Regions from separate parts of the [Bacillus] caldolyticus genome, predicted to be linked through region 1. Evidence: predicted binding sites of a transcription regulator. Region 1 holds the regulator's gene; each other region holds the start of a gene.

What was found. Region 1 encodes CtsR, which represses protease genes until heat stress. Its sites were predicted from a motif close to ATGGTCAATAAAGGTCAAACA; they were not measured.
Region 2: clpP (ATP-dependent Clp endopeptidase proteolytic subunit ClpP) is a predicted target of CtsR. The motif match lies at 4,947-4,967, and genes of this name have one in related genera.
Region 3: clpB (ATP-dependent chaperone ClpB) is a predicted target of CtsR. The motif match lies at 6,154-6,174, and genes of this name have one in related genera.

Annotation. Positions count from the first base shown of each region.
Region 1 is NZ_CP025074.1:1,921,702-1,929,755, reverse strand. Features, by position in the region: rRNA gene CWI35_RS10065 (23S ribosomal RNA) at 1-1,519, shown strand, start outside; rRNA gene rrf (5S ribosomal RNA) at 1,625-1,741, shown strand; gene ctsR (transcriptional regulator CtsR) at 2,006-2,467, shown strand; gene CWI35_RS10050 (protein-arginine kinase activator protein McsA) at 2,483-3,031, shown strand; gene CWI35_RS10045 (protein-arginine kinase McsB) at 3,037-4,128, shown strand; gene clpC (ATP-dependent protease ATP-binding subunit ClpC) at 4,125-6,557, shown strand; gene radA (DNA repair protein RadA) at 6,635-8,008, shown strand.
Region 2 is NZ_CP025074.1:2,455,149-2,463,202, reverse strand. Features, by position in the region: gene gap (type I glyceraldehyde-3-phosphate dehydrogenase) at 1-926, opposite strand, end outside; gene CWI35_RS12710 (sugar-binding transcriptional regulator) at 969-1,988, opposite strand; gene CWI35_RS12705 (glutaredoxin family protein) at 2,112-2,357, opposite strand; gene rpoN (RNA polymerase factor sigma-54) at 2,408-3,715, opposite strand; gene CWI35_RS18305 (hypothetical protein) at 4,235-4,399, opposite strand; tRNA gene CWI35_RS12690 (tRNA-Arg) at 4,640-4,711, opposite strand; gene clpP (ATP-dependent Clp endopeptidase proteolytic subunit ClpP) at 5,026-5,616, shown strand; gene CWI35_RS12675 (HPr family phosphocarrier protein) at 5,743-6,000, opposite strand; gene whiA (DNA-binding protein WhiA) at 6,015-6,977, opposite strand; gene CWI35_RS12665 (gluconeogenesis factor YvcK family protein) at 7,098-8,051, opposite strand; gene rapZ (RNase adapter RapZ) at 8,048-8,054, opposite strand, start outside.
Region 3 is NZ_CP025074.1:1,181,710-1,189,763, reverse strand. Features, by position in the region: gene CWI35_RS06235 (acetylornithine transaminase) at 1-499, shown strand, start outside; gene CWI35_RS06230 (carbamoyl phosphate synthase small subunit) at 588-1,652, shown strand; gene CWI35_RS06225 (carbamoyl-phosphate synthase (glutamine-hydrolyzing) large subunit) at 1,645-4,773, shown strand; gene argF (ornithine carbamoyltransferase) at 4,770-5,708, shown strand; gene CWI35_RS06215 (YjzC family protein) at 5,899-6,078, shown strand; gene clpB (ATP-dependent chaperone ClpB) at 6,186-8,054, shown strand, end outside.

The DNA.
Region 1 (8,054 bases):
GCGTAGGTGATGGACAACAGGTTGAGATTCCTGTACCACCTTCTTCCCGTTTGAGCGATGGGGGGACGCAGGAGGATAGGGCGAGCAGGCGGCTGGAAGAGCCTGTCCAAGCCGTGAGGCTGATCCGCAGGCAAATCCGCGGATCATAAGGCTAAGCGGTGACGGCGACGGATTGATCCGGAAGTCCCCGATTTCACACTGCCAAGAAAAGCCTCTAGCGAGGGAAGAGGTGCCCGTACCGCAAACCGACACAGGTAGGCGAGGAGAGAATCCTAAGGCGCGCGGGAGAACTCTCGTTAAGGAACTCGGCAAAATGACCCCGTAACTTCGGGAGAAGGGGTGCTCTTTGGGGTGAAGAGCCCTGAAGAGCCGCAGTGAAAAGGCCCAAGCGACTGTTTATCAAAAACACAGGTCTCTGCGAAGCCGAAAGGCGACGTATAGGGGCTGACACCTGCCCGGTGCTGGAAGGTTAAGGGGAGCGCTTAGCGGAAGCGAAGGTGCGAACCGAAGCCCCAGTAAACGGCGGCCGTAACTATAACGGTCCTAAGGTAGCGAAATTCCTTGTCGGGTAAGTTCCGACCCGCACGAAAGGTGTAACGACTTGGGCGCTGTCTCAACGAGAGACCCGGTGAAATTATACTACCTGTGAAGATGCAGGTTACCCGCGACAGGACGGAAAGACCCCGTGGAGCTTTACTGCAGCCTGATATGGAATTTTGGTATCGCTTGTACAGGATAGGTGGGAGCCTGGGAAGCCGGAGCGCCAGCTTCGGTGGAGGCGGCGGTGGGATACCACCCTGGCGGTATTGAAATTCTAACCCGCACCCCTTAGCGGGGTGGGAGACAGTGTCAGGTGGGCAGTTTGACTGGGGCGGTCGCCTCCCAAAAGGTAACGGAGGCGCCCAAAGGTTCCCTCAGAATGGTTGGAAATCATTCGGAGAGTGCAAAGGCACAAGGGAGCTTGACTGCGAGACGGACAGGTCGAGCAGGGACGAAAGTCGGGCTTAGTGATCCGGTGGTTCCGCATGGAAGGGCCATCGCTCAACGGATAAAAGCTACCCCGGGGATAACAGGCTGATCTCCCCCAAGAGTCCACATCGACGGGGAGGTTTGGCACCTCGATGTCGGCTCATCGCATCCTGGGGCTGTAGTCGGTCCCAAGGGTTGGGCTGTTCGCCCATTAAAGCGGTACGCGAGCTGGGTTCAGAACGTCGTGAGACAGTTCGGTCCCTATCCGTCGCGGGCGGAGGAAATTTGAGAGGAGCTGTCCTTAGTACGAGAGGACCGGGATGGACGCACCGCTGGTGTACCAGTTGTCCCGCCAGGGGCACCGCTGGGTAGCTATGTGCGGACGGGATAAGCGCTGAAAGCATCTAAGCGTGAAGCCCCCCTCAAGATGAGATTTCCCACCGCGCAAAGCGGGTAAGATCCCTCGAAGATGACGAGGTCGATAGGTCCGAGGTGGAAGCGTGGCGACACGTGGAGCTGACGGATACTAATCGATCGAGGGCTTGACCTATGAGCGGCTTCTTCCAACGGTTATCTAGTTTTGAGGGAATGAACATCCTGTTGACAAATCCAACAGGATGGATATAATAATTACTGTCCAAGATGATCATCATTGCCTAGTGGCTATGGCGGAGGGGAAACACCCGTTCCCATCCCGAACACGGAAGTTAAGCCCTCCAGCGCCGATGGTAGTTGGGGCCAGCGCCCCTGCAAGAGTAGGTCGCTGCTAGGCAAAATGGAAAGCACGTCTTTTCTTTCCTTGGAAGAAAAGGCGTGCTTTTTCATTTATTCGGCTGCTTGACGTTTTATTGTCCAAAAAAACGGATATTCTATAGTTAGTTTTCCTTCTTTGGTCACTCTTGAAATTTTCCGTAATACATTGTATAGTAAGAGTAAGGTCAAATATAGTCAAAGTCAACAAATAGGCAGTGGGGTGTCCTGGTCAGCGGACGGCCCATCGCCAGGCAGCTTGGTTGTAAGGAAGGTGGTAGGTAGAGTGCCGAACATTTCCGACATCATTGAGCAATATTTAAAGCAAGTGCTCAATATGAGCGACCAAGATATCGTTGAAATTAAACGAAGCGAAATCGCTAATAAATTCCAATGTGTTCCGTCGCAGATCAACTATGTCATCAATACGAGGTTTACCCTTGAAAGAGGGTACATCGTTGAAAGCAAGCGCGGTGGCGGTGGGTATATCCGCATTATGAAAGTGAAGACAAAGAGTGAAGCACAGCTTATTGACCAGCTGCTCGAGCTTGTCGGCCACCGCATCAGCCAATCGAATGCCGAAGATGTGGTAAAACGTCTCGTTGAAGAAAAGGTAATTTCGGAGCGGGAAGCGAAAATTATGTTAAGCGCTATGGATCGTTCTGTTTTATATATCGATTTGCCCGAGCGGGACGAACTGCGGGCCCGCATGTTAAAAGCGATGCTGACGTCGCTGAAATACAAATAGGGGGAGGGGGAGGCATTGATTTGCCAAGAATGCAAGCAGCGGCCGGCCACGATGCACTTTACAAAAATTGTAAACGGAGAGAAAACGGAGTTCCATCTTTGCGAGCAATGTGCCAGAGAGCATGGCCATATGTTTACGTTCTACGGCAATGATGATTTTTCACTCAACAACTTGTTGGCGGGGCTTCTTAACTTTCAAGCGCCGATGAAAGAGATGACGGCGAACGCGTTTCCGAACCCGGATGTACTTCAATGTGAGACGTGCCAAATGACATACCATCAATTCACACAAATCGGGCGGTTCGGCTGCGCTAACTGCTACCGGACGTTTGCACGCTACTTGCCGCCGATTTTGAAACGGCTCCATAGCGGCAATACCGCTCATTCAGGAAAAATTCCGAAGCGAAAAGGCGGCGTTCTCCATTTGCGCAAGCAACTTGCTATGTTGAAACAAAAGCTTCAGGAGCTCGTTGCTCGTGAGGAATTCGAGCGGGCGGCCGAGGTGCGCGACCAAATCCGCTCGTTGGAGGATGAACTGCGTCGACGCGGAGAGGGGGATATGTAAGCGGTATGTCGTTCGAGAAGTTTTTCAATACGGCGGTCAGCGCGTGGATGAGCCAAGAGGGGCCGGATTCGGACATCGTCTTAAGCAGTCGCATCCGACTGGCGCGCAACATCGTTGACTTTCGTTTTCCAACGCTGTTTAGCAGTGAAGAAGCGATGCAAATCGTCGCGTTGTTTGAACGGACGTTCGCCCATCGTTCTTACGGAGGGGCAGGCCGCTTCGAGTTGTTGAAAATGTCGGAGCTTCAGCCGATTGAAAAACGGGTATTGGTAGAAAAACACTTAATTAGTCCGCATCTGGCTGAGGATTCGCCGTTTGGCGCTTGTCTGCTTTCGGAAAATGAAGAAATCAGCATCATGATCAACGAGGAGGATCATATCCGCATCCAATGCCTATTCCCGGGGTTGCAGCTTGCTGAGGCTCTCGAGGCGGCGAGCGAATTGGACGATTGGATTGAAGGGTATGTCAACTATGCCTTTGACGAGCGGCTTGGTTATTTAACGAGCTGCCCGACCAATGTCGGGACGGGATTGCGGGCTTCGGTGATGATGCATCTTCCGGCGCTTGTGCTGACGCAGCAAATTAACCGTATTATTCCTGCCATCAACCAGCTTGGGCTTGTTGTCCGTGGAACATACGGTGAAGGGAGTGAAGCGTTGGGAAATATATTCCAAATTTCCAACCAGATCACGCTTGGGAAATCGGAGGAAGACATTGTTGCTGATTTGCATACGATCGTTCAGCAGCTGATCGCCCAAGAAAGAGCGGCTCGTCAGGCATTAGTGAAAACTTTGGGCATACAATTAGAAGACAAGGTGTTCCGTTCATACGGCATACTGGCCAACTGCCGCGTCATCGAATCGAAAGAAGCGGCGCAATGTCTGTCCGATGTTCGCTTAGGGATTGATCTAGGATATATCAAGAACATCTCGCGCAACATTTTAAATGAGCTGATGATTTTGACGCAGCCGGGATTTTTGCAGCAATATGCCGGCGGGGCGCTTCGCCCTGAAGAACGGGACGTCCGCCGCGCGGCGCTGATCCGGGAGCGTTTAAAGATGGAGGAACGAAGAAAGATGGAGGGTGATGAACGATGATGTTTGGCAGATTTACGGAACGGGCGCAAAAAGTGCTGGCGCTGGCGCAGGAAGAAGCCATTCGCCTCGGCCATAACAATATCGGCACAGAACATATTTTGCTCGGCCTCATCCGCGAGGGCGAGGGGATCGCGGCTAAGGCGCTCATGGCGCTTGGGCTCGGCCCAGATAAAATTCAAAAAGAAGTCGAATCGCTCATCGGCCGTGGCAGTGAAGTGTCGCATACGATCCACTATACGCCGCGGGCGAAAAAAGTGATTGAGCTGTCGATGGATGAAGCGCGGAAGCTCGGCCATTCATACGTCGGCACAGAACATATTTTGCTTGGGTTGATCCGCGAAGGCGAAGGGGTGGCCGCCCGCGTGCTGAACAACTTGGGAGTAAGCTTGAACAAAGCGCGCCAGCAAGTGTTGCAGCTGCTTGGCAGCAATGAGTCGATGTCAGGCCATGGCGGCGGTGCTTCGCACGTGAGCACTCCGACGCTTGACAGCCTCGCCCGCGATTTGACAGCGATTGCCCGCGAAGGGCGGCTGGACCCGGTCATCGGCCGCAGTAAAGAAATTCAGCGCGTCATTGAAGTATTAAGCCGGCGGACGAAAAATAATCCGGTGTTGATCGGCGAGCCGGGCGTTGGGAAAACGGCCATTGCTGAAGGGTTAGCCCAACAAATCGTCAATAACGAAGTGCCGGAAACGCTGCGCGACAAGCGGGTCATGACGCTCGATATGGGGACAGTCGTCGCCGGAACGAAATACCGTGGAGAATTTGAAGACCGACTGAAAAAAGTGATGGATGAAATTCGTCAAGCGGGCAACATCATCTTGTTTATCGATGAGCTGCATACATTAATTGGCGCCGGTGGGGCGGAAGGAGCGATCGACGCGTCGAACATTTTGAAACCGGCGTTGGCGCGCGGGGAGCTTCAATGCATCGGCGCGACAACGCTCGATGAATACCGGAAATATATTGAAAAAGACGCCGCGCTTGAACGCCGCTTTCAGCCGATTTACGTTGATGAACCGACAGTGGAAGAATCGATCCAAATTTTAAAAGGGTTGCGCGATCGGTATGAAGCGCACCACCGCGTTTCGATTTCCGACGAGGCGATCGTGCAAGCCGTCAAGTTGTCCGACCGCTACATTACCGACCGTTTCTTGCCGGATAAGGCGATCGATTTGATCGACGAGGCTTGCTCGAAAGTGCGCCTTCGTTCGTTCACCGCACCGCCGAAATTGAAAGAACTTGAACAAAAGCTCGAGGAAGTGCGGAAAGAAAAAGACGCGGCCGTGCAAAGCCAAGAGTTTGAGAAAGCGGCGTCGCTGCGCGATATGGAACAGCGGCTGCGCGAAGAACTGGAGGAAACGAAACGTGCGTGGAAAGAAAAACAAGGCCAAGAAAATTTGGAAGTGACGGTCGAAGACATCGCCGCGGTCGTCTCGAGTTGGACCGGCATTCCGGTATCGAAGCTCGCTGAGACGGAAACGGAGCGGCTGCTCAAGCTGGAAGAAATTTTGCATTCGCGTGTCGTCGGCCAAGACGAGGCGGTCAAAGCGGTCGCCAAAGCGGTGCGCCGCGCCCGTGCTGGCCTGAAAGACCCGAAACGCCCGATCGGTTCGTTCATTTTCCTTGGTCCGACCGGGGTTGGGAAAACGGAGTTGGCTCGAGCCTTGGCAGAAGCGATGTTTGGCGATGAAGACGCCCTCATTCGCATCGATATGTCCGAGTATATGGAAAAACACTCGACATCGCGGCTCATCGGGTCGCCGCCGGGGTATGTCGGTTATGAAGAAGGCGGCCAGCTGACGGAAAAAGTGCGCCGCAAGCCGTATTCGGTTGTCCTGTTAGATGAGATGGAAAAAGCGCATCCGGACGTGTTCAATATTTTGCTGCAAGTGTTGGAAGATGGGCGGCTGACTGACTCGAAAGGGCGGACGGTCGACTTCCGCAACACGATCATCATCATGACGTCCAACGTCGGCGCCGATGCGCTGAAACGGAATAAGTACGTTGGCTTCAACATTCAAGACGGGAACCAGCAATACAAAGATATGAAAAGCAAAGTGATGGATGAGCTGAAAAAAGCATTCCGTCCAGAGTTTTTAAACCGGATCGACGAAATCATCGTCTTCCATTCGCTCGAAAAAGACCATCTGAAACAAATCGTCCGATTGATGGCCGATACGCTCGTGAAGCGGCTGAAAGAGCAAGACATTGATCTTGAGCTGACGGAGGCCGCCATTGAGAAAATCGCCGCCGAAGGGTTCGATCCAGAATACGGTGCCCGCCCGCTGCGCCGCGCCTTGCAAAAGCATGTTGAAGACCGTTTGTCCGAAGAATTGTTAAAAGGCACGATCGCCAAAGGGCAAAAAGTCGTCGTGGATGTCAAAGACGGGGAGTTTGTCGTATTGTCGAAACAAGCGGTCGTGTGAGGGAAGAAAAGGCATGCGGCAGCTTCCTGCCCATGCCTTTTTTTCGTTGGAAAACGTTACAGAAAGGGTTAAGATCGATGGCGAAGAAGAAAACGAAGTTCGTTTGCCAAGAGTGTGGATATGAGTCGGCCAAATGGCTTGGACGCTGTCCGGGATGCCAAACATGGAATTCGTTTGTTGAGGAAATTGAGCAGGAGAAACCGACTGTGCGCGGCGCATTTCTTCATTCGGAGCGGGCGGGTTCGGCCAAACCGGTCCCGATTACAGCCGTGGAGGCGGTGCAAGAGCCGCGCATGAAAACGAACAGCGCGGAGCTCGATCGCGTGCTGGGCGGTGGAATCGTCAAAGGTTCGCTCGTTTTGATCGGCGGCGACCCTGGCATTGGCAAATCAACGTTGCTTTTGCAAACATCGGCGCAGCTGGCCGCCGCTGGGCATCAAGTGCTGTATGTCTCCGGTGAGGAATCGGTCAAACAAGTAAAGCTGCGCGCTGGACGCCTTCGTGCGGAGTGCGATCAGCTGTACGTGTTGGCGGAAGCAGATTTGGAATACATTGTGGCAGCGGTTGAAACGGTTCAACCTGCTTGTGTCATCATTGATTCGATTCAGACGGTGTATCGCACCGATATTTCCTCTGCACCGGGCAGCGTCGCCCAAGTGCGCGAATGCACGGCCGAGCTGATGAAGCTGGCGAAAACAAAAGGCATTGCCATTTTTATCGTCGGTCATGTGACGAAGGAAGGGGCGATCGCCGGGCCGCGCCTGCTCGAACATATGGTGGACACCGTTCTCTATTTTGAAGGGGAGCGACACCATACGTATCGCATTTTGCGAGCGGTGAAAAACCGTTTTGGCTCAACGAACGAAATCGGCATTTTTGAGATGCGCGACATTGGGCTGAAGGAAGTGGAAAACCCATCAGAAGTGTTTTTAGAAGAACGGTCGCGCGGAGCGGCTGGCTCGACGGTCGTGGCGGCGATGGAAGGGACGCGGCCGGTGCTCGTGGAAATCCAGGCGCTCGTCTCGCCGACGAGCTTCGGCAACCCGAGACGGATGGCGACCGGCCTTGACCATAACCGTGTGTCGCTTTTGATGGCCGTGCTCGAAAAGCGGGTTGGGCTGCTGTTGCAAAACCAAGATGCTTATTTGAAAGTGGCGGGCGGCGTGAAGCTTGATGAGCCGGCAATTGACTTGGCGGTCGCTGTCAGCATCGCCTCGAGCTTTCGCGATCGGCCGACGAATCCGGCGGATGTCATTATCGGCGAAGTCGGCTTAACTGGAGAGGTGCGCCGCGTCTCGCGCATCGAACAGCGCGTGCAGGAGGCGGTAAAATTAGGCTTTTCCCGCATCATTGTGCCAAAAAACAATTTAGCCGGCTGGCAGCCGCCAAAAGGTGTGCAAGTGATCGGTGTTTCGCATGTGGCCGAGGCGCTTGAGCATACAATGTGTTAATCGCTCTTTCGCCTGCGCGGCCCGCTTCTTCGTGTCCAAGGGGATA
Region 2 (8,054 bases), 530 kb from region 1:
ACTTTCACCATTTTGCCTTCAATGACCATTGTCGACAACGCGTCGATCGTCGACGAAGCGGTGCTGCCGTTGTAGTCGCGCGACACGAGCGGTTCTTCGCTGTAGGCCAAAATGCCTTTCAGCTCGCCTTCCGCTGCTGCTTTCAACGCGGCATTCACTTCTTCGACCGTCACTTCTTTTTCCAATTCCGCCACCAAGTCGACAACTGATACGTTCGGCGTCGGCACGCGCATTGCCATGCCGTTCAATTTGCCTTTCAGTTCCGGCAAGACAAGCGCAACAGCTTTCGCCGCCCCGGTCGTCGTCGGAATGATCGATTCCGCGGCCGCGCGAGCCCGGCGCAAATCTTTATGCGGCAAGTCCAAAATTTGTTGGTCGTTTGTGTACGAGTGAACGGTCGTCATCATGCCGCGGACGATGCCGAATTTTTCATGCAGCACTTTGGCAAACGGCGCCAAGCAGTTCGTCGTGCACGAAGCGTTCGAGATGACATGATGGGCTTTCGGATCGTATTTGTCTTGGTTGACGCCCATGACGATCGTAATATCCTCGTCTTTCGCCGGTGCGGAAATGATCACTTTTTTCGCACCCGCTTCCAAATGTTTGGCGGCGTCTTCGCGTTTCGTGAAGCGGCCGGTCGACTCAACGACGATGTCAACGCCGATCTCGCCCCACGCCAAGTTCGCCGGATCGCGTTCCGCCTTGACGATGATTTCTTTGCCGTTGACGACCAAGTTGTTGCCGTTCACCGACACTTCGGCATCCAGACGGCCATGGACGGAGTCGTACTTCAACAAATGAGCAAGCGTATTCGCATCGGTTAAATCGTTCACCGCCACCACTTCAATGTCCGGGTTTTTCAATGCCGCGCGGAAGACGTTGCGTCCGATGCGGCCAAATCCGTTGATTCCCACTTTGACTGCCATCTTATTTTCCTCCTTGCGATTGGATTGTATCAGCAAGGGAGATTACTCCCCTACGAACGCTTTTGCGGCTCCTTCGTCCGTCACCAATAGCGAGTGCGGCGCCCGTTTCATGTACGCGCGAATGGCTTTCGCCTTCGACGCCCCTCCGGCGACGGCGATGACATGCTCGACATGCGGGAGGTGTTCAAGTTGAATGCCGACTGTTTTCACTTTATGGACGACGTCGCCGTACTCGTTGAAATAGTAGCCGAACGCCTCGGCGACCGCATGGCGGGCGATGATGTTCTCCATCTCTACAGGCGGCGTCTTCCGCCGCTTGGCCATCGTCACCGCTTCACCGATGCCATGGACGACCATGCGGCATGATTGGATGAGCTCAAGCACTTCTTTCACCGCCGGCTCTTCGACAAGCGACGCGTACGCTTCATCGCTCAGCTGGTCAGGCACGTGCAGCAACCGATAGCGGCCCATCGCTTTTTCCGCCATTTTCGCACAAATCGTGTTCGCCTGATTCTCGACATCTTCGCCAAGGCCGCCGCGCGCCGGCACGAACAACACATCGCGAAGCTTCGAATCCGGCGTCATCATCTCCGCGACCGCCGCCATCGTCGTTCCGCCGGCCACGGCGACGATGTCCCCGGGCTCAAGCAGCTCCTTCATGCAGGCGACACACGCTCTACCCATTTCTTTTTTTACCCAAGGGGAACGGTCGCTATCCCCGGCAACGACAATCACCCGCGGAATGCCGAGCTGTTCCTGCAGCGCGGCTTCCAGCTCTTTGAGTCCGAGCGCTTCCCGCATCAAATCATTGAGCGTATGAAGGAGCGCCTGGCCTTCCTCCGTCAACCGCATGCCCGACACATCGGCGGAAAGCAAGTTTTGTCCTTTCAAAAATTCTGTTTCCGACCGGAGCACCCGCTCACTCATGCCGAGGCTCGCCGCCAGCGCCCGCCGCCCGATCGGCGCCATAAGCGAAATGGAGTGCAAAATTTGATATCGTTTTTGCATAACGTCAAGCAAGTCAGGCAATAATTTTTTTTGTGCCTCCAATAACGGCTGCATGGATCCTTTCTCCTCGATTGAATATAGGGACATCTTATGTCCCGGTATGACATATTATGTCCCGCAGTGCCATAAAAAATTCCTCCCGCGCCATTTTCATTATAGCAGGAGGACGATAGCCGTTCAACTGTTTTGCGCCCGCCGCAACCGTTTTCTCACCGCTTCTTTTTCAATCGCTCCCCAGCCGATTTCTTCGCCATCCAATTCCACAACCGGGATCATCAGCTGATATTTTTCCAGCAGTTCATCATCTTTGTAAATATCAATTTCTTCCAGCGTAAACGAATAGTCCGCCCGCAGCTCCGTCAAAACGGCTTTCGCTTTGTCGCAGAGCGGGCAATTCGTTTTCGTATACAATCGGATATGCATTCATTTCTTCCTCTCTTTCTACAGCAGTTGCCGTTTCGATTGGCCGCCCGTTACGGCAGGCCGATATATTGCCTCCGCTTTGCCGAAGACGGGATGCGCAGCTGCTCGCGGTATTTGGCGACCGTGCGGCGCGAAATGGCGATGCCGTGCCGATCGCGAAGCAAATCAGCAAGCTGTTGGTCAGACAGCGGCGCCCGCCGATCTTCCTCGGAAATAAGGGCCTCAATGATCGCTTTCACGCGGGCGGACGATGCCGCTTCATCCCCTGCGGCCGTCGCGGCGTTTGAAAAGAAACGGCGCAGCTCCACGGTGCCAAACGGCGTTTGCACATATTTATGCCGGACCGCGCGGCTCACCGTCGATTCATGAACGCCGAGCTCCTCGGCCACCTCGCGCATCGTCATCGGCTTGAGCGCCGAAAGCCCAAACTCCAAACACGAGCGCTGGCGGTCGATGATGACGGCCGTCAAATGGAGAAGCGTCTGTTTCCGTTGCTCCAAACTTTTCGCGAGCCATGTAAACTGCCGATATTTTTCTTTGATAAACTGTTCGGCATGCCGGTCGCCAGATGCAGCGATGCGCCGCTCGTAATCCCGATTCCATCCGAGCTCCGGATGGATGTCATCATTATAGGCGGCCATCCAGTCCCCTTCCGCCCCGCGGACGACGATGACATCCGGCACGACCAAAGGCGGTGTTTCGCTCGAATAGTGAATGCCTGGCCGCGGCTCGAGTGTGCGAATGAGCTCGAAGACGCGTTGCAGTTCGCCAAGGCTGACGCCAAGCTGCTTGGCCAGCGTTTTCCACGACTTTTCCGCAAAGGGGACAAAATGGTAGCGGACGATCATCTCCGCCAGCTCGTCACGCTCAGGAAGACGTTCAAGTTGCAGCAAGAGGCATTCCGCCAAATCGCGGGCGCCGACTCCCGGCGGGTCGAGCGACTGCACAAGGCGCAGCCCCCGTTCCATCTCTTGTTCCGATGCGGAAAACCGCGCCGCCAGCTCGGCAAGCGGCACGCGCAAATAGCCATCCTCATCGAGCGAGGCAATGAGATAACGGACGATGCGCTCTTCCCGATCGGCCAGCTTCAACGCAGGCAGCTGAGAAAGCAAATGGCCAACAAGTGTCTCTGCGCGGGCGCCAATGTTCTCGAGCCATTGCTTTTGGTCTCTTTCTGTCCGGCTTGGCCGTTGCCGCACCCGGGTGCGGCGAATTTCCAAAAACGGGTTTTCCAGCGACTGTTCATATAAAAACGCTTCCAAATCCACTGCGGAATATTGCAACAGTTCAATCGCCTGCACAAGTTCCTTTGTCAGCGACAACTGCAGCCGCTGCTCTTGCCATAACTCCGCCCTCATCGTCACGCCTCCCTTTCTTTTATTGTACACAACGGGAGCGGGAGGGGGTAGGAGAAATTTTTGACGGCGGAAAGCGGCCTTGGCGACCGCCCGAACCGGCGCCTGTTCAGACGAAAAAACCCAATGCCCCGCCCGAGCCCTTGATTTGGGAACCCTCTCGAGGAAAGCGGCGCGTCCGCTGCTGATCTAAAAGAAAAACAGCCGCCTAGGCGGCTGTTTTGCCTCGGCAGGATTACAACCATATACCAAGTATATGTTTTTTAACCTAAGGGTCTTTATTCCTTCCCATTTCCTCCTCACCGCCCCGCGCACTCGTTTATACGTATCGCGCCGGACCCCATGATCTCCATCCAGTCGCCCCAGGTCATTCCGTCCTTTTTCTTCATGTGGTTTAGCTTTTGTTATCGTTCAATACCTCGTGCAACTTCTACACGTGTATCACCTCACCTACAGCGCCGCCCAATCGGGTGACGCAACGGAAGGAGGATTCGGTTTGCACCTTTCACTTATTAGTGGCATTTACACGACAAAAAACAAAAAACTGTAGTCTGGATGAAGAAAGAGCGCTTCCAGATACTCCGTGGCGCCATACGCTTTGTCTGCGGACAAGGTCCGAATCGTGATCGACGGTTGGCGAAACCGAATCGAAGCCAGCTGCTCCAAACTCGTTTCCTGTTCCGCCATATTGTCACTACTCTGCAAACGTACTCGCATATTTTAGATGAGATGGAACAAAAAGAATCCCGGCAGGTCGATCTCGCGATGGCGGAACTGGATCGTACCAAATAGCCGTGCAAAATTCGTACAAAATTTTTTCGGATTCTATCGGTTTTTTCGGGATTCCCAAAAAATGAAAAACGACCGCAAACGCGGTCGTATCAAGGGATTTGGGAATCTCAATCCGAACTTGTCGGATCGTTGGAACGCCCTCGGCAGGATTCGAACCCACGCTAAGAGAACCGGAATCTCTCGTGCTATCCACTACACTACGAGGGCATGGAAGTTCATGATTTCTCTATTTCGTTCCGTCGCATGTTCTATTATAGCAGGATCGTGCAAAAATGCAAGGGGAAAATGCAATAAAAAAACAGGAAAAATTAGGCCTTTGTTCCTTCCACATCAATGCCACCGCCACAGGCAACTGGTTAAAAAAATAAAAAAGCGGTTATGATGAAAAGAGGGATGTTCCCGCTAGCCGCGAATATGTTATAAAGAATGGGGAAGGTCGTTTTGTTTGACCTTCATTGACCATTCGTGTATGATGAAGGCGTACATATTGATCCATTAGGATGGAAAAGGAGGCGTTTTTGATGTATTTGATTCCGACTGTCATCGAACAGACGAACCGCGGGGAGCGGGCGTACGACATTTATTCGCGCTTATTGAAAGACCGAATCGTGTTCCTTGGCAGCCCGATCGACGACCAAGTGGCCAACTCGATCGTGTCGCAGCTGTTGTTTTTGGCGGCGGAAGACCCGGACAAAGATATTTCCTTGTACATCAACAGCCCGGGCGGCTCGATCACAGCTGGCCTGGCGATTTACGACACGATGCAGTTCATCAAACCGGACGTATCGACAATTTGCATCGGCATGGCCGCTTCCATGGGGGCGTTTTTGCTTGCCGCCGGTGCGAAAGGGAAACGGTTCGCCTTGCCAAACAGTGAAATCATGATCCACCAACCGCTCGGCGGCGCCCAAGGGCAAGCGACGGAAATCGAAATCGCAGCGAAGCGCATTTTGTTCTTGCGCGACAAATTGAACCGCATTTTATCGGAAAACACCGGCCAGCCGATCGAAGTGATCGAGCGCGATACGGACCGCGACAACTTTATGACCGCGCAAAAAGCAATGGAATACGGCATCATTGACCGCGTGCTGACGCGCGCTGATGAAAAATAAGGCATGCACACGTTGGCAGAACCGCTATAGAGCTGCGCCTGCACCGACATTGACGAAAAAAGGCTGCTTCCGACAAAAACGGAGCAGCCTTTTCCATTCCTTTCCCCGCCAGCCCCACACGCTGCTTTACTTTTCCTTTTGCACATAGGCGGCGAGCTTTTCGATCGCTTCTTGCTCATCCGGACCGTCGGCAATGAGCGTGATCACCGCTCCATGGCCGATGGCGAGGCTCATCAAGCCCATAATGCTTTTCGCGTTGACCCGTTTTCCGTCTTTTTCCAAAAACACATCAGCGGAAAAACGGTTCGCTTCTTGGACGAACAACGCCGCCGGGCGCGCCTGCAGCCCGGTTTTTAATTTCACTTCCACTTGTTTTTCCACCATTCTCCATCTCCCCTTTACAGCGATTTATGGAAATCGACCGGCTTTCCAGCCCGCAGCCGCTCCGCGATCTCATCAATTTTGCGCAGCCGGTGGTTGATGCCGGATTTGCTGATTTTTCCACCGGCAACCATCTCCCCGAGCTCTTTCAGCGTCACGTCTTGATGCTCGATGCGAAGTTTCGCGATTTCCCGCAGCTTGGCCGGCAGTGAATCAAGGCCGATCGTCTCGTCGATGTAGCGGATGTTCTCCACCTGGCGAAGCGCAGCGCCGATCGTTTTGTTCAAATTGGCGGTTTCGCAATTGACAAGCCGGTTGACCGAGTTGCGCATATCGCGGACGATGCGAATGTCCTCAAAGCGGAGCAGCGCTTGATGGGCGCCGATGATGTTCAAAAACTCGGCGATTTTTTCCGCCTCTTTTAAATACGTAATAAACCCCTTTTTCCGTTCCAACGTTTTCGCATTTAAAAAAAAGTGGCTGTTCATCAATTCGCATAACGCCCGGTTATGCTCCTCATACAGCGAAAAAATCTCCAAATGGTAGGACGACGTCTCCGGGTTGTTGACCGAACCGCCGGCCAAAAACGCGCCGCGCAAATACGAGCGCTTGCAGCATTTTTTCTTGACGAGCTCCGGGGAAATGTCATGGATGAGCGAAAAATCGCCGTTGACAATGTGAAGTTCACGAAGCAAAGAAGCCGCACCGTCAGTCACGCGGACGATGTAGACGTTGTTTTTTTTCAAGCGCATTTTCTTGCGGACAAACAGCTCGACGGCGACATCGTAGCCCTTTTTCAATAACGTATAAATGCGCCGAGCGATCGCCGCATTTTCCGTCTGGACATCGATGGCCATTCGCCCGCCGGAAAACGACAGTGAACCGTTCATGCGCAAAAGCGCCGACAGCTCCGCGCGCAAGCAGCAAGGCTTCACCTCTAAATGGGTCAATTCCTTTTTCGTTTCCGATGCAAAAGACACGATCGCTCCACCTCCATTCGTTCCCCGCATCCGGCCGGTTGGAGGTGCCTGACTTTCGGCGCGGCCATCGGGAGCATCACCGCCCATAATGGCGCTTTGCGGCCTACTCGGGTCCCGCCTTTAACGGTGAGGGAGAAGCCCGAGAAGAAGGGCGGCGACTTTCGCCGTATTATGGCGAATGACCCCATCCTCGTACGTGACAATATCGTCGCGGATGACTTGCAACGAAAGCCCGCTGCTGTCGTCACGCACCGGCTCGGCCCGCTCCGCCTCGTAGCGGCGGCGGATCGCTTCCGGGATCGCTCCGCTGTTGATGATCACCGCGTCCAAAAACGGGCCGCCAAGATGAGCATGAAGCGCCTCCACATGGTCGCTCACCGTATAGTGCGGCGTCTCGCCGGCCTGAGTCATAATGTTGCATATATATACTTTTTTCGCCTTCGCCTTGCATACTTCCTGCCCGATTTTCGGCACGAGCAAATTCGGCAAGATGCTTGTGTATAGGCTGCCCGGCCCGATGACAATCAAATCGGCGCGGCGGATGGCATCAACCGTCTCCGGCAGCGGCTCAATGTCTTCCGGCGTTAAAAACACCCTCTTAATTTTTTTTCCCGCACTCGGGATTTTTGACTCGCCAGAGATGATGGAACCGTCTTCCATCTCCGCGTGCAAAACGACGCTTTTGTTCGCTGCCGGCAGCACCTGGCCGCGCACGTTCAACACTTTGCTCATCTCACGGATTGCTTTCACAAAGTCGCCGGTGATCGATGTGAGCGCCGCCAAAATCAAATTGCCGAGCGAATGGCCGGATAAGCCGTTGCCGTTTTGAAAACGGTGCTGGAACAGCTCGACAATGAGCGGTTCGACGTCAGACAGCGCGGCCAATACGTTGCGGACATCCCCGGGCGGCGGAATGTGCAGCTCATCGCGCAGCCGCCCGGAACTCCCTCCATCATCGGCGACCGTGACAATGGCGGTCAAATCCAATTCATGCTGCTTCAGCCCCCTCAGCAGGACGGGAAGCCCGGTGCCGCCGCCGATGACGACCAGTTTCGCTGCTCGTTCGTTTCTCATCGG
Region 3 (8,054 bases), 740 kb from region 1:
TTACCAGCATTTCGGCGTGGAGCCCGACATCATCACCGTGGCGAAAGGACTTGGAAGCGGCATTCCGGTTGGTGCGATGATCGGCAAAGCGTTTTTGAAAGAGTCGTTTGGGCCTGGCGTGCACGGGTCGACGTTTGGCGGCAACCCGATCGCGATGGCCGCTGCCAAGGCGACGTTAGAAGTGGTGTTCGATCCGGTATTTTTGCAAGAAGTGCAGGAGAAAGGCCGCTATTTGCTTGAGCGCCTCCATGACGCGCTCGCCCCGCTTGACATCGTCAAGGACGTGCGCGGGCTCGGGCTGCTTGTCGGGGTCGAGTGCCAAACGGACGTCGCGCCGCTGTTGCCATTGATTCATGAAAACGGCTTGCTTGTCCTCTCGGCGGGGCCGAAGGTGATCCGCCTGCTGCCGCCGCTTGTGGTGACGAAAGCGGAAATCGATGAAGCGGTGGACATTTTAACAAACGTGTTGAACAACGCCAACGCCTCAGCTGTCTTGTAAACGGACGGCCGATGGCTTAATTTTTATTCCTGTTCATGCATAAAAATTCTTGAACGGTTATAAAAACTCAAACGATGAGGTGGCGCCAATGAAAGCGTACTTGCATGTGGCGAGCGGAAAAACGTTCAGCGGCGAGCTCGCCGCTCCGCTTGAAGAAAAGGTGAGCGGGGAGATCGTTTTTTTCACCGGCATGACCGGTTATCAAGAAGTGTTGACCGACCCGTCGTATAAAAACCAAATCATCGTTTTTACGTACCCGCTGATCGGCAATTATGGCATTAATGAAGACGATTTTGAAAGCAAGCGGCCGCACGTCGAAGCGGTCGTCGTCTACGAAGCGAGCGGCACAGGATTTCATTACGGGGCGAAATACAGCTTGGCAGAATACTTGCAGCATTGGAACATTCCGCTTCTCACGCACGTGGACACGCGCGCCCTTGTGAAAGAAATCCGCACCGCTGGGACGATGATGGCGGAATTAAGTTTGTCGCCGATTCCAGCAGTTGCTGATGAGGAAGCGGCGTTTCCAGTGCGCGCGGTGTCAACGAAAACGGTCGAAACATACGGCGAAGCCGGGCCGCATTTGGTGCTCATCGATTTCGGCTATAAAAAGTCGATTTTGCAGTCGCTCCTTGCACGCGGCTGCCGGGTGACGGTCGTGCCGCATGATACGGCGCCGGAAGCGATTGACGCGCTGAAACCGGACGGGCTTGTCCTCTCGAACGGCCCGGGCGATCCGAAACAGTTAAGCCATCAGCTTCCCGCTATCCGTCAGCTGATCGACCGGTATCCGACGCTTGCGATCTGCCTTGGCCATCAGCTTGTCGCCTTAGCGTACGGAGCGGATACGGAAAAACTCCGCTTCGGGCACCGCGGCGCCAATCAGCCGGTGTGGGACGCCGGGAAGCAAAAAGTGATGATGACATCGCAAAATCATAGTTACGTCGTCAAAGAGGAAAGCTTGGCGGGCAAGCCGTTTGACATCCGCTTCATCAACGTCAACGACGGCTCGGTCGAAGGCATCGTCCATCGCCATAAACCGATTTTGTCGGTGCAATATCACCCGGAGGCGCATCCGGGGCCGCAAGATACCGGCTATATTTTCGACGAATTTTTGCAAACCGTGTTCAAGGGAGAGAACGTGTATGCCTAAAGATTCTTCGCTTCAGTCGATTCTCCTGATCGGGTCGGGGCCGATTGTCATCGGCCAGGCCGCCGAGTTTGATTATTCCGGCACACAAGCGTGCATCGCCTTAAAGGAAGAAGGATACCGCGTCATTTTAGTGAACAACAATCCGGCGACGATCATGACCGATGAAGTTCATGCCGATGCCGTGTATTTTGAACCGCTCACCGTCGATGCGGTCGAAGCGATTATTGCCAAAGAACGCCCGGACGGGCTGCTCGCCACGTTCGGCGGCCAGACAGGGCTCAACTTGGCGTTTCAGCTGCATGAAGCCGGCGTGCTTGAAAAGTATGGGGTGAGACTGCTCGGAACACCGATTGAAGCGATCAAGCGCGGGGAAGACCGCGAAGCGTTCCGCGCGTTAATGCATGAGCTTGGCGAACCGGTGCCGGAGAGCGAAATTGTCACAAGCGTTGAGGAAGCGGTCGCGTTTGCCGAACAAATCGGTTTTCCGATCATTATTCGTCCTGCGTATACGCTCGGCGGGACGGGCGGCGGCATTGCCGAAAACATGGAGCAGTTTCTCGCGCTCGTGGAGAAAGGGCTGGCCGAAAGCCCGATCCGCCAATGTTTGATCGAACGGAGCGTCGCCGGGTTTAAAGAAATTGAATACGAAGTGATGCGCGACCAGTCGAATACGTGCATCACGGTTTGCAATATGGAAAACGTCGATCCAGTCGGCATCCACACGGGCGATTCGATCGTCGTCGCACCGTCGCAGACGTTGACCGATGAGGAGTACCAAATGCTCCGTTCGTCGGCGGTGAAGATCATTTCCGCATTAGGGATCATCGGCGGCTGCAACATTCAGTTCGCCCTTGACCCGAACAGCAAACAATATTACTTAATCGAAGTCAACCCGCGCGTCAGCCGCTCGTCAGCGCTCGCCTCGAAAGCGACCGGCTACCCAATCGCCCGCATTGCGGCGAAGCTGGCGGTTGGCTATACGCTCGCGGAACTCGTCAATCCGGTGACGAAAACGACGTACGCCAGCTTCGAGCCGGCCTTGGACTACGTCGTCGTCAAGTTTCCGCGCTTGCCGTTTGACAAGTTCCCGCACGCGGACCGGAAGCTCGGTACGCAAATGAAAGCGACCGGAGAAGTGATGGCGATCGATCGCAATATGGAGCGGGCGTTCCAAAAAGCGGTGCAGTCGCTCGAAGGAAAAAACAACGGACTGTTTTTGCCGGAGCTTTCGACGAAAACGAATGACGAGCTGAAACAGCTGCTTGTCGACAAAGACGACCGCCGCTTTTTCGCCATGTTGGAACTGCTCCGCCGCGGGGTGGCGGTCGAAGCCATTCACGAATGGACGAAAATCGACCGCTTTTTCCTTGCTTCGTTCGAACGGCTCGTGGCGCTCGAAAAACAGGCGGCAGCCACCACGATCGATACGATCGATGAGCCGACGTTGCGCTTCTTGAAAGAAAAAGGGGCAAGCGACGCCTTTTTGGCCGAAACGTGGGGCGTGACGGAGCTTGATGTGCGCAACAAGCGGAAGGAACTTGGCATCGTGCCGTCATACAAAATGGTCGACACGTGCGCGGCCGAATTTCATTCGGAAACGGATTATTACTACTCAACCTATTTCGGCGAAGACGAGCGGAAGAAAGCGAGCGGCAAGGAGAAAGTGCTGATCATTGGAGCTGGACCCATTCGCATCGGCCAAGGCATTGAGTTTGACTACAGCTCCGTTCATAGCGTGTTCGCCTTGCAAAAAGAAGGCTATGAAACGGTGATGATCAACAACAATCCGGAAACCGTCAGCACGGACTTTGCCGTCGCCGACCGCCTTTACTTTGAGCCACTTACCTTAGAGAGCGTCTTGGATGTCATTGAAGCGGAACAAATCAAGCATGTCATCGTTCAGTTTGGCGGACAGACGGCAATCAATTTGGTCAAAGGACTCGAAGAAGCAGGTGTGCCGCTGTTGGGCGTCACGTACGATATGATTGACCAGCTTGAGGATCGCGATCGTTTTTACCAGTTGCTTGAGGAGCTTGACATCCCGCACGTACCGGGCTTGATGGCGAACAACGCCGAGGAGCTCGCCGCCAAAGCGGCCGAGATCGGCTGCCCGGTGCTGCTTCGCCCGTCGTATGTCATCGGCGGCCGCGGCATGTTTATCGTCCATAGCGAGGCGCAGCTCGCCGCTTTGATTGAGCAAGGCGAGTTGACATATCCGATTTTGATCGATGCGTATTTGGACGGGAAAGAGGCGGAGGCCGACATCGCCACGGATGGGACGGACATTTTACTGCCGACGATTATCGAACATGTCGAAAAAGCCGGCGTCCACTCCGGCGACAGCTATGCTTGGCTGCCGGCGCAGACGCTCACAGACGAAGAAAAAGCGAAAATCATCGACTATGCGGGTCGGATTGCGAAAAAACTTGGCTTTAAAGGAATCATGAACATTCAATACGTCATTGCGGACGGCAATGTATACGTCCTGGAAGTGAATCCGCGCGCCAGCCGGACGGTGCCGATCGTCAGCAAAACGACCGGCGTGCCATTGGCGCAAATTGCGACAAAGTTATTGCTTGGGAAATCACTCGTCGACATCGTTGACGAAAAAGCTCGCGGATTGGAGGTCATGCCGTACGCCGTGTTAAAGTATCCGGTCTTTTCGACCCATAAGCTGCCGGGGGTTGACCCGATGGTTGGACCGGAGATGAAATCGACCGGTGAAGGCATCAGCATCGCCGCGACGAAGGAAGAAGCGGCGTACAAAGCGTTTTACGCGTACTTGCGAAAGAAAGCAAACGCCAATGAAATGTATGTGATTGGCGGCATCGATGAGACGCTGGCCGCGGAAATCGAAGCGAAACAGCTTGTGATCGTGTCAGATGTCCCGTTTGCCGATTGGGTGAAGCGCGACACGGCGCTCGCGGTGATCAACTTGGGCAAAGAGGAAGACGAGGCAAACAAACGAATGACTGCGTTGTCCCGACAATTGCTCGTCTTCACGGAACGTGAGACATTGAAGCTCTTCTTGCAGGCGCTCGATGTGGATCATCTTGATGTGCAGCCGATCCACGGCTGGTTGGAAAAGAAAAAACAGGCAGAACAGGCGGTGATCGCATGAATGCAGTGATGTCATTAAAAGGGAGAGATTTTTTAACGCTGCTCGATTTTTCAACAGACGAAATTATGGACTTGTTGGCGCTAGCAGCCGATTTAAAAGCGAAACAAAAAGCCGGCGTGCCGTATGCGCCGCTTTCCGGCAAAACAATGGCGATGATTTTTGAAAAGCCCTCAACGCGCACGCGCGTGTCGTTTGAAGTCGGCATGATCCAGCTTGGCGGCCAGGCGATGTATTTAAACGGCAACGATTTGCAGCTTGGCCGCGGTGAAACGATTGCGGATACGGCGCGCGTCTTGTCGCAATACGTCGATGTCATGATGATTCGGACGTTTGCCCATCAAAAAGTCGAGGAATTGGCCGAGTATGCGTCCGTTCCGGTCATCAACGGCTTGACGGACGATGATCATCCGTGCCAGGCGCTGGCGGATTTGCTGACGATTTACGAAGCGAAGAAAACGTTCCAAGGCGTCAAACTCGCCTATGTCGGCGACGGCAACAACGTCGCCAACGCCTTGCTTGCGGCCGCAGCCAAAGTGGGAATGGATATTTTCATTGCCTGTCCGCCAGGCTATGAGCCGAAGGAGGAATACGTCGAGGCAGCGCGCCAGATCGGCGAGAAAACCGGAGCAACAGTTGTTGTGACGCACGACCCGCTTGAGGCAGTGGCCGGAGCGGATGCGATTTATACGGACGTATGGACGAGCATGGGCCAAGAAAGCGAAAGCGCCGAGCGGCTTCAAGTGTTCCAGCCGTACCAAGTGAATGAAGAGCTCGCCAAAGCGGCCAAACCCGATTACCTCTTTTTGCATTGCCTGCCGGCCCATCGCGGCGAAGAAGTGACGGCCGGCGTCATGGACGGCCCGAACTCGGTCGTATTTGAGCAGGCCGGCAACCGGCTTCATGCCCAAAAAGCGATTTTAGTGTCGATCCTATAGGAAAAAGGAATTCCCGTTTCGGGAGTTCCTTTTTCGTTCTTTGCAAGGAAAAGGATTTTCATGAGAAAAAACGTTTTTATTGTGAAGGCTTGACGCTCCGTGTGCGGCGGCCCCATCATTTCCCTTCTTATGAACAGCGGCAAAACCGGGAATGCTAACAAATGCAATCGAAGCAAGGGGGATGAAACAAATGGGCCAACCGCGCCATTTCAAACCAGGGGATAAAGCGCCGAACAACGGCGTGTACATTGAAATCGGCGAAACGGGCGACAATGTAAAACACCCGAAAAAGCTGAAACTGAAAGCCGGCGATACGTTCCCGGAAACGTCGAACCATAATCGGCATTGGACGTATTTGCGCAAACCGTGAAGCACAACAAAAGCCATTCCAAGTATGGAGTGGCTTTTGATTTGCCGTGTGCTTCGCGATCGGCTATAATGATTTATGGTCAAAGAAGGTCAAATGGAGGGAACGGCATGGACGCAAGCCGTTTGACGGAAAAACTGCAAGAGGCGCTGATGGCGGCGCAGTCGCTCGCCAAAGAACGACATCATCAACAGCTTGATGTCGAGCATCTCCTGATTGCGCTGCTCGAACAAGAAGGCGGCCTGGCGCCGCGGCTCGTGGAGCTTTCCGGCGCCGACAAGGAAAAGGCCGCTGACTGGCTTCGCAGCCAGCTTCGCCAAAAGCCTGAAGTGCATGGGGCGGACGGGCAGCTGTATGTTGCGCCCGCCTTAGCGCGGCTGCTTGAGGAGGCGGAAAACGAAGCGAAGCGAATGCAAGACGAGTACATATCGGTCGAACATGTGCTGCTCGCGTTGCCTCATGGCGCCGAGCCGGTCGCTCGGCAGCTGGCGTCGTTTGGACTGACGAAGGAAGCACTATTAGCGGCAGTGAGAAACGTAAGGGGGAATCAACGCGTGACGAGTCCACATCCGGAAGCAACCTATGAAGCGTTGGCAAAATACGGGCGCGACCTTGTCGCGGAAGCGAAAGCGGGAAAAATCGACCCGGTCATCGGCCGCGACAGTGAAATTCGCCGCATCATCCGCATTTTGTCGCGGAAGACGAAAAACAACCCGGTGTTGATCGGCGAGCCGGGCGTCGGGAAGACCGCTATTGTCGAAGGGCTCGCTCAACGCATCGTGCGCAAAGATGTCCCGGAAGGGCTGAAAGACAAAACGATTTTCGCTCTTGATATGAGCGCGCTCGTCGCCGGAGCAAAGTTTCGCGGTGAATTTGAAGAACGGCTGAAAGCGGTGTTAAACGAAATCAAAAAAAGCGACGGCCGCATCATTTTATTTATTGACGAGCTGCATACGATCGTCGGCGCCGGCAGAGCGGAAGGGGCGATTGACGCCGGCAATATGCTCAAGCCGATGCTTGCCCGCGGCGAGCTGCGCTGCATCGGGGCGACGACGCTTGATGAGTACCGGCAATACATCGAAAAAGACCCGGCGCTCGAGCGCCGCTTCCAACAAGTGCTTGTCCAAGAGCCGAGTGTCGAGGACACGATTTCGATTTTGCGCGGATTGAAAGAACGGTATGAAGTGCACCATGGAGTGAAAATCCACGATCGCGCGCTCGTCGCGGCCGCCGTTTTGTCCGACCGTTACATCTCTGACCGCTTTTTGCCTGACAAAGCGATCGATTTGGTCGATGAAGCGTGCGCGACGATCCGGACGGAAATGGAATCGATGCCGTCGGAGCTGGACGAAGTGATGCGCCGCGTCATGCAGCTTGAAATTGAAGAGGCGGCCTTAAGCAAAGAAACGGATGAAGCGAGCCGCGAGCGGCTTGCGGCATTGCAAAAAGAACTTGCCGATTTGCGTGAAAAGGCGAACGCCATGAAAGCGCAATGGCAAAAAGAAAAAGAGGCGCTTGACCGCGTCCGCCGTTTGCGCGAGGCGCTCGAGCGGGCAAAACGCGAACTGGAAGAGGCGGAAAACGAGTATGATTTAAACAAGGCGGCGGAGCTTCGCCATGGCCGCATTCCGCAGTTGGAAAAGCAACTCAAACAGCTCGAGCAAGAAATCAGTGAGCAAAGTGAAGGGAAATTGCTGCGCGAGGAAGTGACGGAAGAAGAGATTGCCGAAATCGTGTCACGCTGGACTGGCATTCCGCTCACCCGCCTCGTCGAGGGAGAGAGGGAAAAGCTGCTTCGCCTTCATGAATTGCTGCATAGACGGGTCATCGGTCAAGACGAAGCGGTCGAGCTTGTCGCTGACGCCGTCTTGCGGGCGCGGGCCGGCATGAAAGACCCGAACCGCCCGATCGGATCGTTTTTGTTCCTCGGACCGACCGGCGTCGGCAAAACGGAACTGGCCAAAGCGCTCGCCGAGGCG